One region of the Bradyrhizobium sp. CIAT3101 genome, then DNA from elsewhere that is predicted to be linked to it. Evidence: riboswitches for the same ligand, from Rfam matches in the RefSeq annotation. Region 1 holds a riboswitch; the other holds the start of a gene.
What was found. A riboswitch is a leader RNA that binds a small molecule or an ion and turns the genes downstream of it on or off. The one in region 1 is predicted to bind cobalamin.

Region 1 (4,558 bases):
CTGCCGGACATTCCATGGCGCGGCGCCGAGACGATCGCGCACAAATGGATATGGTGTGTCGAAAACCTCGGCTCGCAATGGACCATCGAAAAGATCCTGTGCTCGTCGACGGCACCCGAAGCCGTGATCGAATGGACCCATTGGAAGCGCAAGCAGGGCACCGCGCTTCGTGGTGACGAATGGTACGTTTTCGACACGGAGAGCGGACGCATCAAGGAGATCCGGGCCTACTACGCCGCGCCCGCAGATCCTTCGGTTCGGATCTGCGAGCTCGTGGCGTTCGACTATGAGAAGCGGGGTTATCACCTCTCGCACAAATAGCGCTTACTGTCTCGCGCCCACCAATCGCTCGCGAACCATCCGTGCGATCGCCGGCGTGATCCTGCTGACCCTGCCGCACCTGACGAAAATCACCACTTGAACGACGCGGCCACCTCGTAGCTGCGCGGTGCGCCCAGGATGATCTGGTCCGTGTACCCCGGATCGCCCCAGGCCGCGTAGAGCTTGTTGGTCAGGTTGCGGACGCGGAACGACAGCCGCGTGTTCTCGACACCCGTGAAGTAGGTTTTCGGGATGTCGACGAACGCGAACGCGTCGAACGTGGTGTAGGCGTTCATGACGACCATGTTGTCCTGGTAGTTGAAGCGGTCTCCGACATGGCGCATCGAGGCGCCGATCTCGACCGGCAGCGCCGTCTCGAACCGATACGATGCGCCCGCATTGGCGACGAAATTCGGAACGTTGGGCGGCGTATTGCCGGCATAGGATTGGAATACACCGCTGCTGTCGACGTAGTTGAAATCGACGAAATGCGACTGCAGGAAGGCGACGTTACCCCACAATTTCAGGCCGGCGATCGGATTGGTCGCCGCTGCGATCTCGATGCCCTTGGAGTGGATCTTGCCGGCGACATTGAACAGGTTGCCGCTCTCGGGAATGTAGACGTTCTTGCGCTCGATATCGAAGGCCGAGAAGGTGAACTCAGTGCGCTTGTCGGCCGACTGCACTTTCACGCCGGTCTCATAGGTCCGCGACGTCGTCAGCAGCAGCGGCACTGACGGCGCGAGGATGAAGATGTTGGCGACCGTCGGGTCGGCTGCGGTCGCATACTGGCTGTACAGAATGACACCGGGCGCGATGTCCCAGGTATAACCGGCGCGGCCCGTGATGGGATTGAACGTCGTCGAGAAAGGATAGCCCTTTGCCGACTCCAGAGTGCCGTCCGGGAAGAAGCGTGTCCTGTCGAGCTTGATGTCCTCGAACCGGATGCCGCCGATCAGCGCGAAGGTCGAGGTCAGCTTGATCCGGTCCTCGAACGAGAGCGAGGCGGTGTTGACGCGGGTGTAGATCTTCTCGTCGCTGCGCGGGCCATAGAGCCCGCGGTCCGGATTGAGCAGATCGACGTAGTCATTGAAGAACAGCGTGTCCTGCGAGACGTTGAACTGGTTGTTGCTCGCCATGACGGTGGCGACGAAGCGGTTGTCCAGGCCGCCGATGTTGGAGTTGACGGTGAGGTCGGTGATGTTGCCGTAGAGCCGCTGCGCGTGGTCCAGCGCGAGGCGTTCGCGATAGATGCTCTGCGCGCCGGCGAAGCCGCCGACGGTCTGGTCGAACGACGAGATCTCGTTGTTGAACCAGTGACGGTGGGCGTCATAGCCGTAGACCTGGCTCTTCAGCGAGACGTTGTTGGTGATGTCCCATTGAAAGCCGGAGCGCAGCCACAATTCGCTGGCGCCGCTGTGATTGTCGAGCACGTTGTAGTTCGTGGTCAGCGTGCGCGCGTCGATGGTGGGCGCGACAGGCGTGCCGCCGCCGAGATAATAATTACTCCAGGTCCCCGACACGATGCCCGTGGTCGGCACGATGCCGGCCCCGTTGGCCGGTACGATCGGCGTGCCCCAGTAGAAGCGGTCGCTGTCCTGCTTGTACTCGGCCGCGCCCCAGACCTTGAGGCTGTCGTTGACGCGATAGTTCAGCTGGCCGGAGACGTTGGACAGCTTCGAATAGCTGTCGTCGATGAAGCTCTTGTCGTTGAAATGGCTGATGTCGAAGCGGTAATCGAGGCCGTCGATCAGCGTCGAGCCGCCCGAGCCGTAGCCGGCGCGATAGCCGTTGAAGGAATCGTAGGAGGTGAAGGCCTCGTTGACGACAGGGCCGGTGTGCGGCGCCTTGGTCACGTAATTGATGGCACCGCCGGTGGCGCCGAGGCCTGCGACCAGCGAGTCCGGGCCCTTGATGATCTCGACCTGCTGCAGGCCTGCCACATCCATCGGGCGGCCGGTCATGGTCGACGGCCCGACCGGGATGCCGTTGTAGAGGGTGGTGAGCTGGTCGCCGCTGAAGCCACGCATCGAGAAGATCGCGGGCGCGCCGGGTGCATCGCCGCCGATCACGCCGGTTGCTGCCTTGGCGACGTCGGTGGTGGTCCTGATGCCCCGGTCCTGCATGGTCTGCTGGCTGATCACCTCGACGGTCGCCGGCGTCTGCCGCGCCGTGATGCCGAGCCGTGAGCCTACATCGGTAACGACGGCCGTGTTCAATGGCATTTCGACCGGGGCGCTCGCGCTCGGGACGATCGGGCGCGCAACGACGGAGGTGGCCGGCTTGCGGCCTGTGGTCCGACGTGCCGTGCGAGGCTTTTGGTTGCCCGGGCTGACCGCGGGAGCCGGCTTGGGCGTGGACGGAGAGACGGTCACGGGACCGATCTCCACCGGCGGCCTGTTCTGGGTCACGCTCTGCGCGAGCGCTGCCGACGACAGCGACACCGAAGAAAGCAGCGAGATCAGGAAAGCACGCGAAAACCCTAGCGTAACGCCAGCACGAAAATGAAGATGTTGCACAACAACGCTCTGCGGCGACGCAAACAAACTGCCACCGCGGTTGCCTCTGTCATCTGCTTTCGCCCATTGAGGCAGATGCTTCGGCTACTGGTCCGACATCGGGGCACCCCGCCCAATGCGTTCGCGCGTGACTCATGGCTGGCAGCAGGTTTCCTGGCTCGCGGGTCATCGCCTTCGACCACCTTCCCAGAGGCCCAAGCGGGCTCCAGTGGTTTTGCTGGTCGTCGGCTATCCGCCTACAGTTGCGGGGGCAGCCGCGGAATTGCCCACTGACGTGGACGCACCGCATTCCCTTGGATAGTCCTTGCGGACACTACCGAGCGAAAAATTGGCATCCGCGGTCGGGCAGGTCAACACCGGGGGTGGGCCAGAATGTCGCAACGAGGAGCGATGGCGACGGACCGTGTCACTTTGGCAACGATCTCGTCACGTCATCAGTTCGTGCAAACCCGTCCAGCCGGTGTAGAGGCCGCCGAAGACGATTAAGGCCGCCGAGACGCGCTGGTCAGCGGCTGCGAAGCGACATGCTGCGGCAGCACCGCGCCGGACTGCGTGATCTTGCAGCCCGGCCAAGTGAATTGCATTTGAAGGCGATCGGCTTGCTTCGGAGCAATTATCGCCCGGCGCCCACCAATCGCTCGCGAACCGTCCGGGCGATCGCCGGCGGCGCCTCATCGGGGATAGCGAAGCACGAGCTCGCATTGATCTCGCAGAGAACATAACTGTCGGCGCCATCCGCGTCGCGGGGCCCGAAGAGGAAGTCGGCGTCCCAGATCACCGGCAGCGATGCTTCGTCGATGGCCAGCAGCTTCATCATCTGCGGCGTCCATTCGTCCTCCATCCGCCGCCGCAGCGCCTGGAATGATGGTGCGTCGGGTCCGTGCATGATCCGCGGCCCCGGTTGTGCCTCAGGTGCATCCGGTCCTTGCGGTGGTGGAGGGATCAAGGCCTTGATCAGTTGATGGCCGAAGCCTGCGACCCTGGCGCCGCTCATGTAGCAGCGGATCATTCCGTCGGGCAGGCGCGGTTGAAACGGCTGATCGATGATGCAGCCGCCCCAGCCGAAATAGGGTTCGCATCGCGCGATGAAGGCATCGAGCGGCATGTCCTCCGGGTGGCTGCCGCGCAGCGCATGGAGCACGCGAACCGCCGGGGTCGCATTTGGTAGCGCCTCGACCTTCCAGACGCCCTGGCCGCCGTTGCCGCGATTTTGCTTGAGCACGCGCGGGCCGTCGGCCCGCAGCCGTGGTGGAAATTCCGCTGCGAAGGCGGCCGCGCTGTCGTAGCGATGGGTGTCGGCGCCCCAACCGAGATTGCGCGTCCGGTAGAGCACCTCCTTGACGCCCATCTTCAGGATGACGTCTGGATGCGCGCTGACCCACGGGACGCGCGCTGCGACGTCGCGCAGCAAGGCGTCCAGCTCAGCGCGCGTCTTTCCCTGGTGGATCGGATCGGCCCAGACCAGCACGCCGTCGACCGCAAGCAATTGCTCGCGGACCGCATCACTGAAGCTTTCGTCGTAGATGGCGGGGTGTGCCGCGATGCCGGCGGCGGCGAGGGCTTCGAAAACGCGGACGAAACGACTGTTCTGTGCCGTTGTGTTGAGGCGCGCGCCTGCGTCGCCTCGTGAAAGAATAGCTACGGAATATTGGTGAGGGGATGTTGTGTCCATGCGCAAGCTCCACGAATTGCGTGCTGCGCAGACTTGGACCGAAGTC
Region 2 (4,558 bases), 3.8 Mb from region 1:
TGTCTGCTGGGGGGGCAAAGCCCGAGCAATCTTGCGAACCCGCTAGGCGACCTCGGCGGCCGGTTCCTTGGGCGTCTTTACGCGTGTTACGCTGCTTTTTCCATCGATGCCGACGGGTACTTCGCCGGCAACGGTTGCGCGACGAACGACGCGATGCTGGTCGCCGTAGTCGTTCACCGCATAATGTTGCGTGGCGCGATTGTCCCACATTGCTACATCGCCTTCCTTCCAGCGCCAGCGCACTGTGTTTTCGAGCGCCGTGATATGAGACTGAAATAGATCAAATAATTTCTGGCCGTCGTATTTCGGAACACCAACGAAATTTTGCACCAGAGCGCCAAGCACTAGCGCGCGCTCGCCGGTCTCGGGATGCACGCGCACGACAGGATGCTCAGTCTGATAGATCGTTCTAGTGAAGATTTCGTCCAAATGCTTTTTGTCGAGCTCGCTGACGCGGGCCAATATTGCGTAGTCGAAGGCGTTGCTGTGAACGGCCCAAAGCTTGTCTGCAAGACGCTGCAGCGGCGGTGCTAGGTCAAGATATGCCGTCACGGTGTTTGACCAGACCGTATCGCCACCGAATGGTGGAATCACTAGGCTTCGTAGTACCGCAATTTTGGGGTAGGCATCGACGAAGGTTCCGTCGGTGTGCCACAAGTCGGCGCGGCTACCGGCGCGGGCGGAATCAAGCTCGATGATTGACGCCGTACCTTTGATCGCACCGAGCGTCGGATGAGGTGCCAGCTTCCCGAAGCGAAGGGCAAAGCGCTCTTGCTCGGCATCGTCGAGGTGTCCCTGGTCTCGGAAGAAGATGACCTTGTGCTCCAATAGTAACTCATTGATCGAGCCGATCGTCTGCTCCGGCAAACCGCCCGATAGCTTGACGTTGCGGATTTCTGCGCCGAGGCGCGCAGCGCATTTGACGATGTCGCCGCGAGGAACATCGCAATCCGACAAGACCGTATAAGTCATGGCTCCAAATCTCCAATTTGGCGGTTTCCGCTAAACTCGACTAGAGCTGTCGAACGCCAACTGCCGACCGCATAGCGGAATGCGTCAGATTCCTAGTGACAGCGCCGAGTTGGAGCTTGCGCTCCTGAAGCAACCTCGGACTTGTTGGTGCGACTCCGCTAAGGCTTAGTGCGGCTCTAAAGTTGACGTGGTCTATCAGTACGTTCAATTGCCAGAACTGGTAGTTGACCAATGCAAGAGCGCCTTGTCCTTTAAGCGATTGAGGTCTCGTCCGCTGCTGAAGGAACAAGAAAACTATTCGTATGGAAAAAGCGGTGGGAGGGGCGCAGAGATCGGTTCACATGGCCCTTTGAAGCTATCCGTGATGCTGCGCAAAATGCTGCAAACCGCAGTAGTGACGGCGAAGTGACAAGAGAGGGAAGTCTCTTCACTTCCTCTCGACTCGAGCCCAGAGACGAGGCGCCAGGGAGTGCTGTCCGAGATTCTGTCCCTTTGACGGTCCGTACGATTTGCGCGCACAGCGGTGGCGTTCAAGGCCAGGAGCTGCACGATACATCTAGCCAATAACAGCATAGCGGGGCCGAAAGCGGTTAGGACCATTTATAGCGCGCGATCGCACGTGACGGCGTGACGGCCACCTCTTCGTTCGGGTGGAAAGGCGCGCAGAGCTTCACATCACGATTGTTCGGTGACCTCGATGGCTCAATCGTTAGACCGTCGGGCTTGCCGATGCCGCAGCAAAGACGATCTCAGGGTTGACGTATCGCTTCTTCTGCAGATAATCGGAGGCGTCGAGGTTCTCCAGCTCTCACTCGATCTGGAGCTAAGAGGGAAGCCGGTGCGCTCTTGATCCGCTCAGGATTGAAGTAATGCCGGCGCTGCCCCCGCAACTGTAAGCGGCGAGCTCGCATCCAAACGTGTCACTGAAGCAGAAGCTTCGGGAAGGCGGGATGCAGGCGATGACCCGCGAGCCAGGAGACCTGCCCCGACAACATATTCGTCCACGGGCGGGGTGTCCGGTGGTACGCCTAGTGCGTTTCCGCCATGGCCTTTGCCCCCACACACAATGGGGTTAAAGCTATGTCTCTTCTCTCACTTCCTGTCGCAACCCTCGGCACGCCGCGTATCGGACCGCGCCGTGAGCTCAAGCTGGCGCTCGAAGCCTACTGGGCCGGTAAGATCAGCACCTCGCAGCTTCTTGAAGCAGCGGCGGGTCTTCGTGTCGCCAATTGGGCACGTCAGAAGTCGCTGGGCGTCAGTGTCATCCCATCAAATGACTTTTCGCTTTATGACCAGGTTCTCGATACGAGCGTCATGGTTGGCGCCATTCCCGAGATGTATGGCTGGGACGGCGGGCCGGTCTCGCTGCAGACCTATTTCGCCATGGCACGAGGCTCGCAAGATAAGGAACAAGGCGCGAGCCGCGGTCAAGCTCGAGCTCATGGCGCCGCTGCGCAGGAGATGACTAAGTGGTTCGATACCAACTACCACTACATGGTGCCCGAATTCCATAAGGGACAGACCTTCAGGCTCTCCTCCCGCAAACCGATCGAGGAATATGAGGAGGCGAAAGCCCTTGGCTATCAAACGCGTCCTGTCTTGGTCGGACCGGTCACCTTCCTGAAGCTCGGCAAGAGTGCCGATCCGACATTTGATCCGATTTCGCTGCTCGAGAGCCTCGTACCCGTCTATGTCGAGGTGCTCAAGGAACTGGCGAAACGTGGAGCCGAGTGGGTCCAGCTTGATGAGCCCTATCTGGTGCTTGATCTCGACGAGACGACGCGGCGTGCGGTCCAGCGTGCCTATGGACGTCTTGCTGAGGAGGTCCCTGGCATCAAAATCATGCTTACGACTTATTTCGGAGCGATCGGCGACAATCTGGCGACCGCTCTGGGACTGCCTGTGGCCGGGTTGCACGTGGATCTTGTCCGCGCTCCCCAGCAATTGAGCCAAATTGAAATCAGCGCCCGCGCGGACCTCGTGGTTTCGCTCGGCGTCATCGACGGCCGCAACGTGTGGCGCTCGAACCTCTTTGCACTGGTTGAGCGGCTCAAGCCTTTCATTGCAAAGTTCGGCAAGGATCGCGTGCAACTCGCCCCGTCTTGCTCGCTCTTGCATGTCCCAATCGACGTTCAGCTCGAGACCGATATCGATTCGGATGTGAAGAGGTGGCTTGCCTTCTCGGTGCAGAAGATCGACGAGCTCGCGGCCTTGGGGAAAGCACTCGCAGGCGACGGAAGCGCCATTGCCGCGCTTTCCGAATCAGACCGTGCAGCGAAGGCTCGCCGGGCATCACCGAAGATCCATAACAGGGTTGTCACACAGCGGGCGGCGGCGATTGACGAGGCTATGTGCCGTCGCAACAGCGCTTTTACGACCCGTGCCGAGGTTCAGCGCAAGCGTTTCGGCCTGCCGCTGTTTCCCACGACAACAATCGGCTCGTTCCCACAGACCGCGCAGGTACGCAACGCCCGCTCCGCGCGTGCCCAGGGACAGTTGACAAAGGCGGAATATGAACAATTCCTGAAAGAGGAAACGGCTCGCGCCGTCCTTTGGCAGGAGGAGATTGGGCTCGACGTTCTTGTTCACGGCGAGTTCGAGCGCAACGATATGGTCCAGTATTTCGCTGAACAGCTTTCCGGCTTCGTGTTTACAAAGCATGGCTGGGTGCAATCTTACGGCTCACGTTACGTTCGTCCGCCGATTCTGTTCGGCGATGTCTCGCGGCCGAAGCCGATGACCATCGAATGGTGGCGCTACGCGCAGTCCCTAACCAGAAAGCCGATGAAGGCCATGCTTACGGGGCCGGTGACGATCCTAAATTGGTCGTTTGTCCGTGACGATATTCCGCGGAGCGAGGCCTGCCGTCAGATCGCGCTCGCCATCCGTGATGAGGTCGCCGAACTGGAAAGAGCCGGCGCAACCATGATCCAAATCGATGAGGCCGCACTACGCGAAGGTTTGCCTCTCCGCCGCTCCGATTGGAAGTCTTATCTCGACTGGGCAGTGGAGAGCTTCCGCCTCTGTTCCTCCGGTGTTGCCGATGCGACACAGATCCATACCCACATGTGCTATTCGGAGTTCAACGCCATCATCGATGCAATTGCCGCGATGGACGCAGATGTCATCTCGATCGAAACGTCCCGTTCTAAGATGGAGCTGCTCGACGCATTCACTGCCTTCAAATACCCAAACGACATCGGCCCTGGCGTCTACGACATCCACTCGCCTCGCGTTCCCGAGGCTGCTGAGATGGCGGATCTCATCGCGCGAGCTCGCCAACGACTGTCGGATTCGCAGCTCTGGATCAATCCGGATTGCGGCCTAAAGACCCGCAAATGGACCGAAGTCCGTCCGGCGCTCGTCAACATGGTTGCGGCGGCCCGCGAAATGCGCAAGGCGTCCTGACGCGGGGGCGCTCGCGGGGTCGAACGACGAGCTGATCGAAGCAGATAAAGTCCAGATTATGTCGACGTCACAATTTGGTCAGCTGAATTCGTTCAGGCGCCAACAAGGCGATACTGTCGAACCAGCCGATCGGTGGGCAATATGCGATGGCCGGATCTTCGCCGCCGGAGGAATTCGC

Region 2: it holds a riboswitch for cobalamin, as region 1 does, so the genes downstream of both, metE (5-methyltetrahydropteroyltriglutamate--homocysteine S-methyltransferase) here and QA645_RS20785 (TonB-dependent receptor) in region 1, are expected to answer to the same signal.

What each region holds. Positions count from the first base shown of each region.
Region 1 is NZ_CP121634.1:4,411,105-4,415,662, forward strand. Features, by position in the region: gene QA645_RS20780 (nuclear transport factor 2 family protein) at 1-321, shown strand, start outside; gene QA645_RS20785 (TonB-dependent receptor) at 411-2,546, opposite strand; cobalamin riboswitch at 2,966-3,173, opposite strand; gene QA645_RS20790 (Cj0069 family protein) at 3,454-4,512, opposite strand.
Region 2 is NZ_CP121634.1:8,261,063-8,265,620, forward strand. Features, by position in the region: gene QA645_RS38600 (TauD/TfdA family dioxygenase) at 43-972, opposite strand; cobalamin riboswitch at 1,750-1,975, shown strand; gene metE (5-methyltetrahydropteroyltriglutamate--homocysteine S-methyltransferase) at 2,053-4,380, shown strand.